DNA from 4 places in the Pseudobacillus sp. FSL P4-0506 genome. Region 2 is predicted to be linked to each of the others. Evidence: riboswitches for the same ligand, from Rfam matches in the RefSeq annotation. Region 2 holds a riboswitch; each other region holds the start of a gene.
The links. A riboswitch is a leader RNA that binds a small molecule or an ion and turns the genes downstream of it on or off. The one in region 2 is predicted to bind glycine.
Positions count from the first base shown of each region.

Region 1: linked by a shared signal. The riboswitch ahead of MKZ02_RS14620 (amino acid permease) and the one ahead of gcvT (glycine cleavage system aminomethyltransferase GcvT) in region 2 are both predicted to bind glycine.
Region 3: linked by a shared signal. The riboswitch ahead of glyA (serine hydroxymethyltransferase) and the one ahead of gcvT (glycine cleavage system aminomethyltransferase GcvT) in region 2 are both predicted to bind glycine.
Region 4: linked by a shared signal. The riboswitch ahead of MKZ02_RS03145 (iron-sulfur cluster biosynthesis family protein) and the one ahead of gcvT (glycine cleavage system aminomethyltransferase GcvT) in region 2 are both predicted to bind glycine.

Region 1 is NZ_JBBOOI010000001.1:2,896,464-2,900,953, forward strand. Features, by position in the region: gene MKZ02_RS14615 (methyl-accepting chemotaxis protein) at 1-861, opposite strand, end outside; gene MKZ02_RS14620 (amino acid permease) at 1,089-2,468, opposite strand; glycine riboswitch at 2,917-2,976, opposite strand; glycine riboswitch at 2,979-3,075, opposite strand; gene MKZ02_RS14625 (MFS transporter) at 3,416-4,490, opposite strand, start outside.
Region 2 is NZ_JBBOOI010000001.1:1,979,299-1,983,788, forward strand. Features, by position in the region: gene MKZ02_RS09750 (YqhG family protein) at 1-126, opposite strand, end outside; gene MKZ02_RS09755 (DEAD/DEAH box helicase) at 98-1,798, opposite strand; glycine riboswitch at 1,957-2,047, shown strand; glycine riboswitch at 2,051-2,130, shown strand; gene gcvT (glycine cleavage system aminomethyltransferase GcvT) at 2,219-3,319, shown strand; gene gcvPA (aminomethyl-transferring glycine dehydrogenase subunit GcvPA) at 3,343-4,490, shown strand, end outside.
Region 3 is NZ_JBBOOI010000001.1:1,219,540-1,224,029, forward strand. Features, by position in the region: gene MKZ02_RS05865 (LAGLIDADG family homing endonuclease) at 1-175, opposite strand, end outside; gene MKZ02_RS05870 (winged helix-turn-helix transcriptional regulator) at 370-720, opposite strand; gene MKZ02_RS05875 (nitroreductase family protein) at 840-1,466, shown strand; glycine riboswitch at 1,607-1,707, shown strand; glycine riboswitch at 1,711-1,794, shown strand; gene glyA (serine hydroxymethyltransferase) at 1,903-3,153, shown strand; gene MKZ02_RS05885 (serine dehydratase beta chain) at 3,169-3,687, shown strand; gene sdaAA (L-serine ammonia-lyase, iron-sulfur-dependent, subunit alpha) at 3,687-4,490, shown strand, end outside.
Region 4 is NZ_JBBOOI010000001.1:620,940-625,429, reverse strand. Features, by position in the region: gene MKZ02_RS03155 (cytochrome d ubiquinol oxidase subunit II) at 14-1,048, shown strand; gene purU (formyltetrahydrofolate deformylase) at 1,287-2,183, opposite strand; gene MKZ02_RS03145 (iron-sulfur cluster biosynthesis family protein) at 2,202-2,501, opposite strand; glycine riboswitch at 2,600-2,682, opposite strand; glycine riboswitch at 2,686-2,786, opposite strand; gene MKZ02_RS03140 (class I SAM-dependent methyltransferase) at 2,852-3,469, opposite strand; gene msrA (peptide-methionine (S)-S-oxide reductase MsrA) at 3,659-4,490, opposite strand, start outside.

The DNA.
Region 1 (4,490 bases), 920 kb from region 2:
TGTTATTTCTGTAAATGTGTTGGCGCTATAATCTGAGGATGACTGTACCTCTTTAATTAATCCTCTTAACTGCTTCTGCATAAGTATAAACGCCTGTTGAATTTTGCTAAATTCATCTTTTCCTGAGGCAGCCTGAATCTGTTCGGAAAAATCACCGTTCCCCATTTTCTCCGCTTGCTTTTCAAGTAAAGTTAATGGAGAAAGCTTTCTTTTTAAATAAACGTTCATTCCTCCAACAGTTAATAAAAACAATAAAAAAATAAGGGCTAGAAGCTTTAACCCAGTAGAGAAAAATACATCCCCTCCTATTTTGTTAGCGGTTTCAGCCGAAATATCAATTCCCAATACACCAATCACTTCTCCGTTCTCGTTTTTGATTGGTGCAAACCCTGATAAATATTGGCCGTATTTCGGATCGTTGAATACATCTGTACGCTGTATCTCTCCCTCCAATACCGGAGCTAGCTCTTCTGCAGGAATAGAGCTCTCGTCTCCCATTGCAGGCGGTTTATCATCCGAAAGGTTGGAGCCTCCATCTATCATGTTGCGGACCTTTTGACCGTCTACATCTAAAATATATACGAATAAAGCCCCCGTTTGTTCTCGAAAGTGCGCTAACTTCTTTTGAAGCGAATGATAATTTCTATCTTCCTTTGGATCGTTTATAAACGATTCATACTTTTCCCCATCTATTGTTTCACTATAGTTTTTTGCTATATCCCCTGCGAAGGCTCCTAACGAATGATTGGCAGAAGTATGGACGGAATAGTAAATTCCTGCTGATGCAGCAAGGCCAATAGTAAAGATGATAGCTGTGATAACTAATAAAATTTTTGATCGAACAGAAGCGTTTTTTCTCATATTCTCCCCCTATGATCTTTAGTTGTAATAGATAGGCTTATTATCCTACTAATATTTTACTATAATGTATATCCTTTCTATTTTCAATTTTTAGCTATAATGATGGCTACCTTTTAACAGATAGCTTTCTAACATGCAAGATATAGGAAAATAAAAGGAGCTGCAGCTGAATAAGCGTTTATACTTTTCAGCTGCAGCTCCGGTCTTTACATCTATTATATTGTCTTTTAATTTTCTACTATTTTTTCTTGATCGGCATGATTTATCTTTACTTTGCGCATCTTATACACCGCGATTAACAAAATAAACCAAACAGGCGTAATGAATAAGGAAATACGAGTATCTTCCGCAAGAGCAAGCACGACAAGAACGAATGCCAGGAAAGCTAAAATTAAGTAATTAGCAAACGGGTAAAGCGGCATTTTAAATTTATTCACTTTCGCTAAATCCGGTCTTGTTTTACGGTATTTCAAATGGCTGATGATTGTAATGCCCCAAATAAAGATAAAACATACGGTAGAAACACTTGTGATTAATGTAAATACTCCCTCTGGCATCACATAGTTCAATACAACGGAAATCAAGATGACTACTGTTGAAAAGAACAAGGCATTAGAAGGTACCTTGCGACCATCAAGCTTGGCCAAAGATACAGGTGCATTTTTGTCTTTAGCAAGTGAGTAGACCATCCGGCTTGTACTAAAGATGGCACTATTACATGCTGAAGCCGCAGACGTCAACACGACGAAATTCACAATACCAGCAGCTGCAGCGATACCAACTGCCACGAATACTTGCACGAATGGGCTTTCGGTTGGGATAATATCGTTCCACGGATACACACTCATAATAACGATAAGCGCACCAATATAGAAAATAATAATCCGAATAGGAATATTGTTAATCGCTTTTGGAATAACTCTCTCTGGATCCTCTGTTTCACCCGCTGTCAACCCTACCAATTCAATGCCAACGAACGCAAACACGACCATCTGAAAGGAAAGGATAAATCCATTTATGCCATTAGGGAACATGCCGCCATGGCTCCATAGATTTGTAAAACTGGCTGCTCCTGAAGGAGTAGAAAAGCCTTTAATAATCATTACAACCCCAACAACAATCAGTGCTAGAATGGCGATAACCTTAATCAAAGCAAACCAGAATTCCATTTCACCAAACAGTTTGACAGTAGCAAGGTTCATAAATAGTAAAATGACAAGGGCGATTAACCCTGGCATCCACTGCGGGACAGATGGAAACCAATACTGAGTATACAAACCAACAGCCGTTAAATCGGCCATCGCAATAGAAATCCAACAGAACCAGTAGGTCCATCCAGTCATAAACGCTGCCATATTCCCTAAATAATCTCTTACAAAGTCAACAAACGAATGATAATTTAAATTACTTAAAAGCAATTCCCCAAGTGCACGCATGATTAAAAAACAAATGACTCCTGTAATCATATAAGCAAATAAAATGGAAGGGCCTGCTAAATGAATAGATTTTCCTGCTCCAAGAAATAATCCTGTTCCAATTGCCCCGCCAATAGCAATGAGTTGCACGTGCCGGTTTTTCAGGCCTCTCGACAAAGTTTGTTCCTGCATACCATTTCCCTCTTTCTACTTTTCGGAATATTCTTTCTTGTCGATTTAAAATATTTTGTTACGGTATTTAAATCGTAAGCTAATAAATTAAATATCCCACAATTAAAGTTTAATATAAAATTCGTTAATCCGAAAGAAAAAAGCGCTTACATTTTAGAATAAATAAATTCCTCAAAAGAACATGCATGCTCTGCAGTGGTAACTTTTGTCAATACACATGCTCCCGTTCCGTTAATGCCTGCAATTTCTAAAACAATCGAATCCAAGGCTTCTAACTCTTTTTCAGGGCAGTTTCTTTCATTTCTTGTTGTGCAATCAATCTAGAAATAGAGTCATTACAATTCTTTTTCTTACAAGGATAATTTCGAGCTTCTCCTCCTCCTTTTTACTTTTCTCCATTTTTCTCCGACAAAAAAAGACAGAGAAAAACAGGAGTATTTCCCATTTTTCTCTGTCCCTTGTACCTGAGAGTTTAACTCCTTTGGTGGCCTATGGCTCTCTCCAGAGATGCGTCCTATTGTAGTCCTTTTACCTGAGAGATTGATACCAGCTGGTACTTGCTCCTTCGGTGCTAAACCATGGGTCTAGTCTCTCCCACAATATTCATCCGCTCTTATCTATCTAATTTAGATACTAGTCTATGGAAGAGATCATGTCAACTGAATATTCAGAACTAAGTTGACTCAATTCTACAAAAAAGCTATTACATCTACTAAAGAGTAAAGAACTTAAAATACTATGCAGCTTAATAAACGTATACATTGCTTTTCAACTAATAGGCTCTGCTTAAAAATTTAATACATCATTTTTATAGCCATCTAAATTATACTGACTATTTGCCTTAGCATACCTTCCTCCGCCTTATTGATAAATTGATTACTGATAGGTAAAAAAAGCCGCCGCACAACCAGTGAATAACTGTATGTGAAGCGGTCTTTAATTTACCATTACTTATCCTGCATTTCCCGTAATTTTTGATCTCCTGGAAGCCAAAGAGCACAAATACCGAGAAGCGGGAGAAGACTTGATAGAATCATAATAAATTTTATTCCGAAACTGTCAGCGAGAAAGCCGAGGATGACAGCCCCGATAGCCCCCATCCCGAACGCAAGCCCAACAATTAAACCGGAAGCCATCCCAATTTTATTAGAAAGCAGCTCCTGTGCATAAACCACGGCTACACTAAAGCTTGATAGCAAGATAAAACCAATTAACAACAAGAGCGGCAGGACAGCGAAAGCCGGTACATATGGAAGAATGACTGTAAGCGGAGCAGCACCCAGCATGGAAAAGACAAGTAGATTTTTCCGGCCAAAGCGATCAGCCAGCGGCCCGCCAAGAAACGTGCCTGCCACGCCAGCAGCCAAGTAAACAAACAAATATAATTGTGATTGTTTAATAGTCAATCCATAATCCTTAATTAAATAAAATTGATAAAAGTTCGTTATAGCTGCCGCATACCAGGAGCGGGCAAATACAAAGAAAATTAATAACACCATTGCCCACTTTATCCGTGCCTGTAATTTTGTTTTTTCCAAGGAAACTTGCTGTTTCTTCTTTGCCGCCTGAGTTGTCAGCCGTTGCTTATACCAGGCGGAGACTCTTGAAAGCAGCAACGCACCAACTGCGGTAACTGCCGCAAACAATAACGCTCCCTTCTGACCAAGCGGTAAAAAAATGTAGGCTGTAAAAACTGGAGCCAGCGATTGGCCGCCGTTCCCGCCCATTTGATAAATGGATTGGGCCAGCCCTCGCTTGCCACCTGCTGCCATAAAAGCGACCCGTGATCCTTCCGGATGAAAAACAGCTGACCCTAAGCCAATAAACAATACAGCGAAGAGTACGAAATAAAAGTTAGGAGACAAACCAAAACCGATAACACCAATCATAGATAGAAGCATTCCGGCCGGCAGCAGGTATGGTTGCGGTTTCCGGTCAGCCGCAGCTCCAAATACCGGCTGCATCACCGAAGAGGTCATATTTAATACGAAAGCAATCCAGCCCAGCTGTGCATAAGATAAA
Region 2 (4,490 bases):
GTTCATTAGTTCCTTATCAATCTCAGGAGTCAGCTTTACACAGAGGGCTCCTTCTGTTTCTTGTAAAAATGTGCATTCAGCTGCTCTAAAATAATTTTCAAGAAATAGATGAATTTCGTTTTTCACTAAATGATTCCTCCTCTTCATGCCACTCGTTAGCCAGATCAATGACAGCTTCAAGGTTTTTCATCTTGACGCGCAGCTCTCCTTCCGTTCTTGAGTTTTGAAAAATATCAGCCAAGTGTTCCTGCATATTGGGAATGTCCATTTTCTCTAAAATATCATCTAATTGTCCGACAGCTTGTTCAAATAAATGGATTTTTTCATAAAGAAGCTGCAGAATTCTGTCTTCAATCGTATCTTCAGTGCTGAAATTGTAAATGCGTACATCTTTCGTTTGCCCGAAACGATGAACACGGCCAATTCTTTGTTCAAGGCGCATCGGATTCCAGGGAAGGTCAAAGTTAATGACATGGTGACAAAACTGCAGGTTTAATCCTTCTCCGCCAGCTTCTGTAGCAATTAAGACTTGTGCCTGCTTTTCAAAAAGTTGTTTCATCCAATCTTTTTTCCCGCGCTTAAAGCCACCACGAAAAGGAACGGACGAAATGCCGTTTTGTTTAAAGAACCATTGCAAATATAATTGAGTGGCTCGATATTCAGTAAAGATAATGACTTTATCATTAATAGATTGAACGAGTTCAAGCGCTTTTTCCGCTTTTGAGTTTCGTGTTACATTTTGTATGTGGGACAAAACGTTTTGGAAACTCTCCGGAAAATCAAGATGATCTCCGTACAGCTTTCTAGCCATGTTCTTCAAGGTAAAAAAGACTGCCTCTTTGCTGCTGCAAGCTTCCCGTTGCAAAGTAAGCAAAGAAAAGGAAGATCGTACATCGTCAGGCTGGCTGCGAACGAAATACTCAAGAGCCTGATAGAGGGAACGTTCTTCTTCTGTGAACGTTACTTTTACTGATTCTACTTTTCTCGCTGTCCATTCCACCCCTGTATCCTGCCGGCGGTTACGAATCATCACTTTATTCATTAGCTTGATTAAATGATGATGATTTTGTACCTGGCGGTCGCCCTTTTTAAACCGCTCTGTAAATTGTCCTTCGCTACCAAGATGGCCGGGCTTTAATAATGAAACAAGATGAAACATTTCATCAAGACGGTTTTGAATAGGTGTTGCCGTTAAAAGCAGGCAAAACTTCTTTTTTAAATGACGGACAAACTGATAGTTTTTGGTTTTATGGTTTTTTAATTTATGAGCCTCATCGATAATGACTAAATCATAGTCTTGTTCATAGATCTTTTCTTTGTGAGGGCTTCGCTTCGCCGTGTCGATAGACGAGATGACGATGTCATGCTGATCCCACGCATAAAATTTTTTCTGAGCGATAGCAGGAATATAAAACTTACTATTTAATTCATTGGCCCATTGGGAGACAAGAGAAGCTGGAGCTAAAATTAACACTTTTTTCACGAGGCCACGGATCAAGTATTCTTTTAATACCAATCCGGCTTCAATCGTTTTTCCCAGCCCTACTTCGTCCGCTAAAATCGCTTTTCCATTCATTTCTTCCACTACTCTTCTAGCTGCTTCAAGCTGATGGGGCAAGGCCGTAAGCTCTGGTAAAAAGCTAGGGGCTAACAATCCTTCAAAATTCGGCACCATCATTCGTGTTTCCATGTTTACAGTTGATTGAAAGAGCGGCCAATTGCCCCACGGCCCGTCTTGTTCTATTCTTTTCTCTAATTCTTCTTCCCAGGCGTGATTAAAATAGATTTCCACATTCATTTGAAAAACTCCTTTATAAAATATGTTGCCGAAACCTTACCTTTAATGGTAGGATGTAATTGAACAAAATATTATGTCATTTTACAAAAAAGCGAACATTCTTGATTCGTATGAATCAGATGTTCATAGTATGCCCATTTATTAATTAAATATAGCGAATGAAGGCGAGGGGAGAGACTGTTCATACAGCGCCGAAGGAGCAAACAAGCTTTTTGTGAATCTCTCAGGCAAAAGAACTCTTGCTGGACGCGACTCTGGAGAGCGTTTCGTAACGAAACCACCAAAGAAGACAGCCTGTTCATCAGGTTAAACTTTCAGGTTCAAGGACAGAGAACAACTTTTATAAGCTGTTCTCTGTCTTTTTTTATGCAAAAATAATGGGCTGAACCGTGAGAATGACAATGAGAGAGGGGTAGGGAAATGGGAGAGTTAAAGCGCACGCCATTGTTTGAATGGTATAAGCAGTCTGGAGCAAAAACAATTGACTTTGGAGGATGGGAGCTGCCTGTTCAGTTCTCAAGCATTAAGGAAGAACATGAAGCTGTCCGGACAAAAGCAGGACTTTTTGACGTTTCCCACATGGGCGAGGTTACTGTAAAAGGAGAAGGCGCATTGGCTTTCCTCCAAAAGATGATGACGAATGATTTGTCAAAGCTGCAGCCGAACCAAGCGATGTATACAATTATGTGCAATGAAAAAGGCGGAGCTGTTGATGATTTGCTTGTTTACATGCTTGCTGAAGAAAATTACCTGCTTGTTGTCAATGCTGCTAACACAGATAAGGATTTTGCCTGGCTAAAGAAGCATCAGGTAGGAGACGTGCAAATCGAAAATGTATCAAAAGACTGGGCACAGCTTGCCATCCAAGGGCCAGCCGCAGAAGGAATCTTGCAAAAGCTTGTACCTGACTTGGATTTGGGCGAAATCAGGCCTTTTAAATTCCGTCAAGAAGTCAGAATCAATGGGGTGCCTGCTCTGGTGTCACGCACTGGTTACACGGGAGAAGACGGCTTTGAAATTTACAGTCGCAGTGAGGAGGCCCCTAAGCTGTGGCAGGATCTTCTAGAAGCAGGTGAAGAAGTTGGGCTTCTTCCATGTGGTCTTGGTGCCCGTGATACTTTGCGGTTTGAAGCAAATCTAGCGCTGTACGGTCAAGAACTGGCAGAAGACATTTCTCCAATTGAAGCGGGCTTAGGCTTTGCTGTGAAAACAAATAAAGATGATTTTATCGGGCTGGAAGTTCTAAAGGAGCAGAAAGAAAATGGTCCGGAGCGAAAACTGATTGGTCTTGAAATGATTGACCGGGGGATTCCGCGCCATGGATATGCTGTTTTTTCAGGCGAAGAACAAGTTGGTCATGTGACAACCGGTACTCAGTCGCCGACTTTAAAGAAAAATATCGGGCTCGCTTTAGTAAAAGCAGAATGTGCTGTACCTGGTGAAGAACTGCTGGTGGAAGTCCGCGGTAAGAAGCTGGCAGCTAAAACTGTAAAACCGCCATTCTATAAACGTTCAAAATAAAAGAAGAGGGAAGGGAAAACATTATGAAGCATCGTTACTTGCCGATGACAGAAACGGACAAAAAGGAAATGCTTGCAGCAGTGGGTGTCCAAACAATAGACGAATTGTTTGCGGATATTCCTGAAAAAGTACGCTTTCAAGGATTATATGATATTAAGAAAGCGAAAGCGGAACCAGCACTCAAAAAAGAATTAAGCTCACTGGCAGCAAAGAATATAAATGCCAAGCAATATGCTTCCTTTTTAGGAGCGGGCGTATATGATCATTATACCCCTTCTATCGTGGATCATGTAATTTCCCGTTCGGAGTTTTACACAGCGTATACACCGTACCAGCCGGAAATCTCCCAAGGAGAGCTGCAGGCGATCTTTGAGTTCCAAACAATGATTTGTGAATTGACAGGTATGGATGTGGCCAACTCTTCTATGTATGACGGAGGTACAGCGTTGGCGGAAGCGGCTATGCTAAGTGCGGGCCAGACGAAAAGAAAGAAAGTGCTCGTGTCAGAAACCGTTCATCCAGAGTCGCGCGATGTGTTAAAAACATATGCTAAAGGCCAAAACATTGAGGTAGTCGTTATCCCTCATAAAAATGGCGTAACAGATATTGAGCAATTAAATACATTGGTGGATAACGATACAGCAGCTGTTATTGTTCAATATCCTAACTTCTTTGGAGCTATTGAATCACTTTCTGAAGTGGAAAAAGCAGCTCATAGCGCAAAAGCAATGTTTGTCGTTTCTTCTAACCCGCTTGCTCTCGGTGCGTTGACGCCTCCTGGAAAGCTTGGAGCGGACATAGTGGTCGGCGATGCGCAGCCATTCGGCATTCCAGCTCAATTTGGCGGGCCGCACTGCGGATATTTTGCGGTGACGAAAAAGCTGATGCGTAAAGTTCCGGGTCGCCTCGTTGGCCAGACGCATGATGACCAAGGACAACGCGGCTTTGTATTGACGCTTCAAGCACGCGAGCAGCATATTCGCCGTGACAAAGCGACTTCCAATATTTGTTCCAATCAGGCGCTTAATGCTCTTGCGGCCAGTGTAGCAATGACAGCTTTAGGCAAAAAAGGGGTACGAGAAATAGCGGTACAAAACTTGCAAAAAGCATTTTTCGCGAGAGAAACATTAAAGCAGCACGGCGTAGACATTGTATTTGACGGGCCTGTATT
Region 3 (4,490 bases), 760 kb from region 2:
TCTTATTACTAATGGCTCCGCCGGTCAGTGTTTGAATATAGAGAAGAAGCTCTTTATCCGACGAAGAAATTGTGATGCAAGGACGCCGATGTTCTCTTTGGTGCATTCTAGTTAGTGTGATAGAGCCTTCTCCATCTATAATCCCTGCTAAATAGCCCGCTTCCCAATCTTTCATGTCCTCTCCTCCTGAATTATTGTCATTCTTGAAAAATGGAAGCTTTGTGAAAGAAAAAACTTCGTCAAGTTGTTATGATCATCTACTTATATTGAAGCTTCAAAACATAGAACTGTTATGTCTATGAGTCTGTTTTTCTAAGGAAGGATAATAAACATTAAATTCTTATCTAGTTAATGACCCAGGTGTAGGGTTTAAATACGAGAAGCTTTACTAACCCAGCGCATAACAGCAGTAATGACATCTTCGAGTTCTTTGCCGATTGGGGTTAGTTCATAGATCACTTTTCTTGGGGAGGATTCAAATGTTTTCTTCACAACTAGTCTCTCATTTTCTAGCTCGCGCAGTCGTTCTGTAAGGAGCCGATCAGAAATGCCGGGGATTTCGTTTAATAATTCGTGATACCGTTTAGGGCCTTTCAGCAGTGTATAAATAATGACTCCCATCCAGCGCTTTCCGATGAACTCGATCGTGTGGTGAAAGTTATCGCAAATAGTGGTCTTATCTTTGTACTGAGAACAATTCAACTCATTTTGTTGGCTCATTCTATAACCTCAATGTTTTTATATAAATTTTAGCATATAGTATTTGACAAACCAAGCTTACTAATAGTAAGCTTGGTTTTGAACTTACTTAAAGTAAGTTCAATTAGGAGGGAAAGAAAGTGACAACAACTATGCAAAGTTTATCAGAAGTGATTCGCAATCGCCATTCTGTTAGAAAATATGATCCAACTTATAAAATTTCGAGAAATGAAATAGAAGAAATGCTGCAAGAAGCGATGCTAGCTCCTTCATCTAGCAACCTTCAGCCATGGCGCTTTATCGTTATTGATAATGAGGAGGTAAAGAAGGAACTAAGAGCCATTGCTTACAACCAAGAGCAAGTGGAGACATCTTCAGCTGTCATTGCTGTTCTAGGCGATGTAGAAATGTATAAAAATGTTGAAAAGGTATACCAAAGCAGCTATGAAGCTGGCTTTATGGATGAAGCGAGTATGAATAAACTGATTCAAAACACATATAATACGTATCCTAATGCGCCAGTTGAAGCAAGAGCCAATATTGCTTCATTTGATGCAGGGCTCGTCTCTATGCAGCTTATGCTTATTGCCAAAGCGAATGGTTATGATACGGTAACTATGGGCGGCTTTGATAAGCAGAAGTTTGCTGAGCGGTTTGATGTACCGGAACGCTACATTCCAATTGTTTTAATCGCTATTGGTAAAGCTGCTGCGCCTGCTCATAAAACGACTCGTCTTCCGCTGGAAGAAACAGTTCGTTTTATCTAACTAAATAGACGTTATTTAATAAAAGAGCATTTTCTGGTTTTTCAGAGTGCTCTTTTTATATTGCTTTTTCCTATCTTCATAAATTGAAAAAAGTGGTTGACAATTATAATTATTTTTAATATTCTAAACAAAAATAACGGATGACGATTGTGGGAGAGCGCGAGCAATAAGCCACCGAAGGAGCAAGTTCCAAAAAGACCCTTGGAGCTAATCTCTCAGGTAGAAGAACCACAATGGGACGCACCTCTGGAGAGCGCGTTTAGGTACGCCACCAAAGGGGAAGACTCTACGATCGATAAGAGTTAAACTCTCAGGTAAAAGGACAGAGAAGGGAAATGTTACCCTTTTCTGTCCTTTTTTGTGTGCAGAAAAAGGTAGCGAGAGATAAATGTACAGCACATGTTTAAAAGAGGAAATCTGAATAGGAGGCAAGGAAATGAGTTTGCAAAAAAATGATTTTACTATTTTTGAGGCGATTGAGAAAGAAAAGAGACGCCAGCATGAGACATTGGAATTGATTGCATCAGAAAACTTTGTCAGCCCGGATGTATTAGAAGCTATGGGAAGTGTAATGACGAATAAGTACGCGGAAGGATATCCGGGAAGGCGCTACTATGGGGGCTGTGAATTTGTCGATGTGGCGGAACGGGCAGCGATTGAACGTCTGACCAACCTATTTTGTGCTAAATATGCCAATGTGCAGCCTCACTCGGGGGCGCAGGCGAATCTCGCCGTCTTTTATGCACTGCTTCAGCCTGGCGATAAAATCATGGGCATGAATCTTTCGCATGGCGGACATTTAACTCACGGAAGCCCTGTGAGTATTTCTGGCAAATGGTTTGAGGTTGTTTCTTATGGAGTAAAGGAGGATACGCAATTAATTGATTACGATGAATTGGAGGAGATTGCCCATAAAGAAAAACCGAAATTGATCATTGCCGGGGCGAGTGCTTATCCGAGAACGATTGATTTTGCCCGCTTTAAAGAGATTGCCGATCAAGTGGACGCGAAATTGATGGTGGACATGGCGCATATCGCCGGGCTGGTGGCAGCAGGTCTTCACCCTTCTCCTGTTCCTTATGCAGATGTTGTGACAAGCACTACCCACAAAACATTGAGGGGGCCTCGGGGCGGCATTGTGTTAACGAACGACGAGGAAATCATTAAGGCTATTAACAAAGCAGTATTCCCAGGAATCCAGGGAGGCCCCCTTATGCACATTATTGCAGCAAAAGCGGTAGCTTTCAACGAAGCGGCGCAGCCGGACTTTAAAGAGTATGCCAAGCAAGTTATCCGAAACAGCCAGGCACTGGGCGAAGCGTTAAAGAGGGAAGGAGCTGCTCTTGTTTCCGGGGGGACAGATAACCACCTTGTCCTGCTGGATGTGCGTCCGTGGAGTCTGACTGGAAAAGAAGCAGAGCGTTTGCTTGAGGAAGCAGGTATTACCGTAAATAAGAACACGATTCCTTATGATCCGGAAGGCCCGTTTGTGACGAGCGGAGTGCGGATGGGAACAGCTGCGTTAACTACGCGCGGCATGAAAGAAGAGCAAATGGAGAAAATTGCTCAGGTGATAGCCGCTGTGTTGAAAAACAAAGGGGAACCGGCGGTACTGGCACAGGCAAAAGAAACAACGGCCTCTATTTGCGAAGCTTATCCATTATTCCAACAGTCAGTCAACGTATAGGAAAGGAGCAACAAAATGGAATTTCAAAGCTGCTTTGACATTATCGGGCCTATTATGGTGGGGCCGTCAAGTTCTCACACCGCTGGCGTTGTATCGATTGGCAAATTTATTTATGAATGGTTGGGCGGGTGTCCTGAAGAGGCGGATATTGTCTTCTATGATTCCTTTGCTGAAACCTATCAAGGGCATGGAACGGATAAAGCACTGCTTGGCGGTTTACTTGGCATGGGGACGGATGACTCGGGCATTCGGGATGCTCTGAAGCGGGCCGGGGAGGTTGGCCTGGATTATACGATTGAGCCGCAAGGAAGCTGCTTATTTTTTGACCATCCGAACACGGCTATGGTTACAGCTAGACGGGGGAACCAGCTTGTAAAAGTAGGCGGTGCTTCTCTCGGAGGCGGGTTATCGAAAATCTTTATGATCAACGGCCGAATGGTCGATATTCGTTTGAGCACGAGCGATGATTTTTCGGTGCTGGCTAGAAACTATCAGATATATCGATTAAGAGAAGAAATTGCGAGGAATGCCTGATGGAGATCTTATCAATGAAACAGCTTCTGAAGTCTTGTGAAAAGGAGCAGAAAAGTATCGGTGAAGTGATGCTGCTGCTAGAAGAAAAGAAATCAGGCAAAAATCAACAAACGATTCTTCGCATGATGGAAGAACGGCTCATCAAAATGAAGGAAGCGGTCGACAGTGGAACAGAGGATTCCTCATCCGCGCCGAGCGGAATTTCCGGAGGAGATGCCGTAAAAATGCGAGATTACGTACGAGGAGGAAAAACGCTTACAGGCAGCTATATTAGTCAGGCAATGACTTTCTCACTGGCTACTTCGGAAAGCAATGCCAGAATGGGAGTCATTGTGGCTACGCCCACTGCCGGAGCAGCAGGCATTTTGCCAGGCGTGCTCTTTTCGCTTCATCACAATGACGGAACGCCCTTTAAGGAGTTGGTTATGGGACTGTTTACCGCCAGCATGCTCGGCTATGTGATTGCTAATCGTTCGTTTATTTCCGGGGCTGCTGGAGGATGCCAGGCGGAAGTGGGCTCGGCAGCCGCCATGGCTGCTGGCACCATCACTGAATTAAAGGGCGGCAGCCCAGAGCAAGCTGTGCATGCAACGGCGATAGCGATGAAGTCTCTCTTAGGATTGGTTTGTGATCCGGTGGCAGGGCTTGTTGAAGTGCCTTGCATTAAACGGAATGCGATCGGTACATCCATTGCTTTTTCGGCTGCAGACTTGGCTCTTGCAGGAGTAGAAAGCCGCATTCCATGTGATGAGGTAATTGAGGCAATGTACAAAGTGGGGAAAGATATGCCAAGAACATTAAGA
Region 4 (4,490 bases), 1.4 Mb from region 2:
GGAGGCGTGATTCATGCCAAATGAGCTGATTGCTATTACGATTCTATGGGGATTTGTATTTATTTACTCGATCATGGCAACGATGGACTTTGGCGCCGGCTTCTGGTCAATGATTTATATACATCGTGAAAAGACAAGAGCAACGAATATCGCCAACCGCTATTTGTCACCTACTTGGGAAGTGACGAACACGTTTATCGTTGCCTTGGTTGTGGCTGTGTACAGCTTATTTCCGAAGGCAGCTTACACACTTGGTACAATTTTACTCGTTCCGGGCAGCATTATCTTGCTGCTGCTCGCCGTCAGAAGCGCCTTCTTAGTCTTTTCTAACATTGCTGTAGAATATAAAAAGCCACTGACATATGTCTCAGGTATTACCGGCATCTTAATTCCGGGCTTGTTAATCAGCGTCTTACCTATCACTCACGGCACATTTATCGATTATAAAGGCGGACATCCCACTTTGAATTTACAAAAGCTTTTTACGAGTCCGAGTGAATATGCATTTATTGGATTTGCCATGAGCAGCACCTTATTTTTATCATCCTTGCTGTTAGCCGATTATTCCAAGACATCCAATGAAGAGGAAGCCTACAAAGTGTACTTGAGAGATGGAAGAATTTTAGGGCCAATTTCTTTACTGATGGCCTTTGCCATTATGCTCACTTTAAGGGCAGAAACACCATGGTTATATACGCGTATGATGGAAGATCTGCCTCTGCTGCTTGTGTCACTTGGCTTCTTTTTAATTGGAGGGCTCGGTTTATTTCTTCCTTCATTTTCAAAGAAAGATGTACGGGGAATGCCAAGGCTTGCTGTTGTAGCAGTTACGACTCAATATTTCATTGCCAGTTATGTGTACGGCAAAGCCCATCTGCCATATATGGTTTACCCCAATGTGACTATCCAGTCCGGTTTTACCGATCCTAACTCCTTTATGGCCGTATTTGCCACTTATATTGCCGGCTTTGTTATTCTCTTTCCCGGCTTTATTTATTTTTGGAGGCTATTTATGCATGATAAAAAGTATTTACGGCAAAAAAGCTAATGATCTTCTGAAAAGAAAAAGCTTGATGGGCTGCCGGCCCGTTAAGCTTTTTCTTTTCTAACCCTTCACCACTGATTCAACAGCGAGGTAATCAAAACAGTTAAAGCATAGATAAGTAAAATGACTTGCAGAAGACCCGTTCTTCTTCTCTGCTTATTCACTAAAAAGAGTCCCACACATATCATTGCCAAGATGATGCAAGTAACATCTAACAGGAGTTGATTGGCTATCATCCGGCTTACGTAAACACGATTGTTTTATTGCCGTGAACGATAACTTTATCTTCCACATGCCAGGAAACGGCTTCTGCAAGGACACTTCTTTCCACATGACGACCGGCAATCTTCAAATCTTCTGCTGTGTAGCGGTGGTTGACTCGCAAGATATCCTGCTCAATAATCGGCCCTTCATCAAGCTCATTAGTTACATAATGAGCAGTCGCCCCAATCAACTTCACTCCGCGGTTAAAAGCCCTGACGTAAGGATTTGCCCCTACAAATGCCGGCAAAAATGAGTGGTGAATATTAATGATTTGGTTTGGATATTTGGCTATAAAACTAGGAGAGAGGATTTGCATATATCTTGCCAAAACAATAAAGTCGACTTTTCCTTCCATTAACTCCATCGCCTTGTGTTCAGCTTCCTCTTTCGATTCATGAGAAAGCGGGATATGATAGTAAGGAATGCCATAGCTTTCCACTATTTCTTTTAAATCAGAGTGATTGCTGATAACCATTGGAATCTCAACCGGGAGTTCTTTTGATTTCCAGCGCCAAAGAAGCTCCAAGAGACAATGGTCTGCTTTAGAAACAAAAATCGCCATCCGCTTTGATTTTTCTTTATTTCTCAATTGCCATTCCATTGGGTAGGATTCAGATAATTCCTGCAATCTCTGCTCCAGCTCATCAATAGCAGAGCCCTTCTCATCCATATCGAACTCAACCCTCATAAAGAAAATGCCATCTTTAGGATTCGTGGTATGCTGGTCAAATTGAACGATATTTGCTTTATGTTCCAATAATACATTAGATACGGCTGAAATAATGCCCGGTTTTTCTGGACAAGTAACTAACAATTTAAAATAATGAGTATTCCCCTTTTTATGCAAAATTCTTCCCCCATCCTTAAACGCCATTCTTTGTATAACGAAAAGCTATTCGATCGCACAATCACTTGAGGCAAAGCTTTCTCCAACTAAGAAGCCCGTTTCCTTTGTATAGTCAATATGTGTTTCAGCATCGAGATAACGTTCAGTAAAGCGATCTATGCGAATTTGCACCCCATTGCAATCAATCACCTTATCATTTCGGCGCGGCTCATCAAATGTAAGGGCAAACCTTACCGATATTCCACATCCACCAGCTACATCAGCATCAATTCTTGGAGAATACTTTTCTTCAAGCATCATTGCTTTTAACTGCTTCATCGCCGGTCCTGTTAATGTAATCATCATCCTTCCCTCCTTCTGCGAGCGTTTTCTAGTTATACACCTTGTCTTGCTCACTCCCTTTTTCTGCACGCAAAAAAGGACAGAAAAGGGTACAATCCCTTCTCTGTCCTTTTACCTGAGAGTTTAACCCTATCTTCAATAGGGCCTTCCCCTTTGGTGGCGTACTTAAACGCGCTCTCCAGAGGTGCGTCCCATTGTGGTTCTTCTACCTGAGAGATTAATTCCAAGGGCCTTTTTGGAACTTGCTCCTTCGGTGGCTTATTGCTCGCACTCTCCCACAATCGTCATCCGCTATTTTTATTCAGAATAATTTAAATATTGGTGATTGTCAATTGTTTTCCCAATTCTCTTACCTATAGACTAGATCCTCCATAATGAAAAATAACAAAACGTTCATTGTCATTTTTTTTATAGAGACCCGGCACTCTCACTTCTTTCACCAGTTGAAATGGAGTATACACTTCAAGAAATTGGATGTACTCCGCTGTCGGATAGTAAAGGACAATATCAACAGACCGTTGATGCTCTTCAACTGAGTGCAGGATATGATGGACGACCTTCATGAAAATTTGGATCGAAAAAGGATTGAAGAAGTAGAACCGATTGTCTGCCTTTTCGATCTGATACTCCTCTGCTGCGCAGCATACAAAGCGAATAGATTGATCCGACCTCTTCTTCTTTTTCATATAATCGGCTTGATTTTCAAGTGCTTCCTGGTAAAGCTGGCCGTTTACCTCAACCCCTGTTACCCGAGCGTGAAAACGATGATGGATATAAAATAGTAAACGCCCTTTTCCACAGCCGAAATCAACTACTCCATCTGTTCTTTTCACCTCATACTCCCGAAAAAGCTCATCGATGGCCTCATAGGGGGTTGCCTCATAACGATTATAGTGAATTGACTGATATAGCCATTCCCATGTGCCGCCTGTCTGAATCTTTAGCAAGCGATCGTATTCTTTTTCATTCATTGCCATTCCCCGATCTGTTTTTCTTTATTATAAAGCGGACGATATGATCCACTCAAACGAATACCGCTTGTCAATCTGCTGAACGGACCAATAAATTGGCTCTTGTGGCGAGTACATAAGCGTCATTGATCCGTAAAGATGCAGAATTGGTGGATCAACAAACAGAAGTGGCCAATAAAGGAACTTCTCTTATTCGAACAGGCTTTTAAATTCTCCATAGCCCTCTTCTTCAAGCTTATCCTTTGGCACAAAACGGAGAGCAGCCGAGTTAATGCAATAGCGTGCGCGGTCAGGACCAGGACCATCATCAAAGACGTGGCCTAAATGAGCGTCAGATGTTTTTGCCCGCACCTCAATCCGGCGCATGCCATGAGACGTATCAAGTTTTTCTGCTAGCTCTATCCGGCGCAAGGGCTTCGTGAAGCTTGGCCAGCCGCAGCCCGCGTCATATTTATCCGTCGAGCTGAACAAAGGCTCTCCTGAAATAATATCCACATAGATTCCCTCTTCCGTGTGGTCCCAATATTCATTATGAAATGGTGGCTCTGTCGCATTATTTCTTGTTACCTCGTATTGAAGAGGAGTGAGTTCTTCCCGTAATTGCTCATCTGTTTTTTGATCTTTCCAGTTTTCACGAATAAATTTTGCTCGCCCGGACCCCTCTTTATAAAGATTGTAGTGGAAGGCATTCTTTTTGTAATAGTGCTGGTGCTTTTCTTCAGCTCGGTAAAAGGGCCTCGCCGGCAGAATCTCTGTCACGACCGGTTTTTGAAAACGGCCGCTTGCTGCTAATTCTGCTTTCGAAGCTTCCGCCAATTCTTTTTGTTCTTTGTCATGGTAAAAAATGGCCGTCCTATAGGATGATCCCCGGTCATTGAACTGTCCGCCCGCATCAGTTGGATCAATTTGATGCCAAAACAGCTCAAGTAATTTTTTATAAGGAAAAACTGCAGGATCATACATGATTTGTACCGCTTCGTAATGACCCGTTGTGTCAGAGCATACCTCTTCATACGTCGGG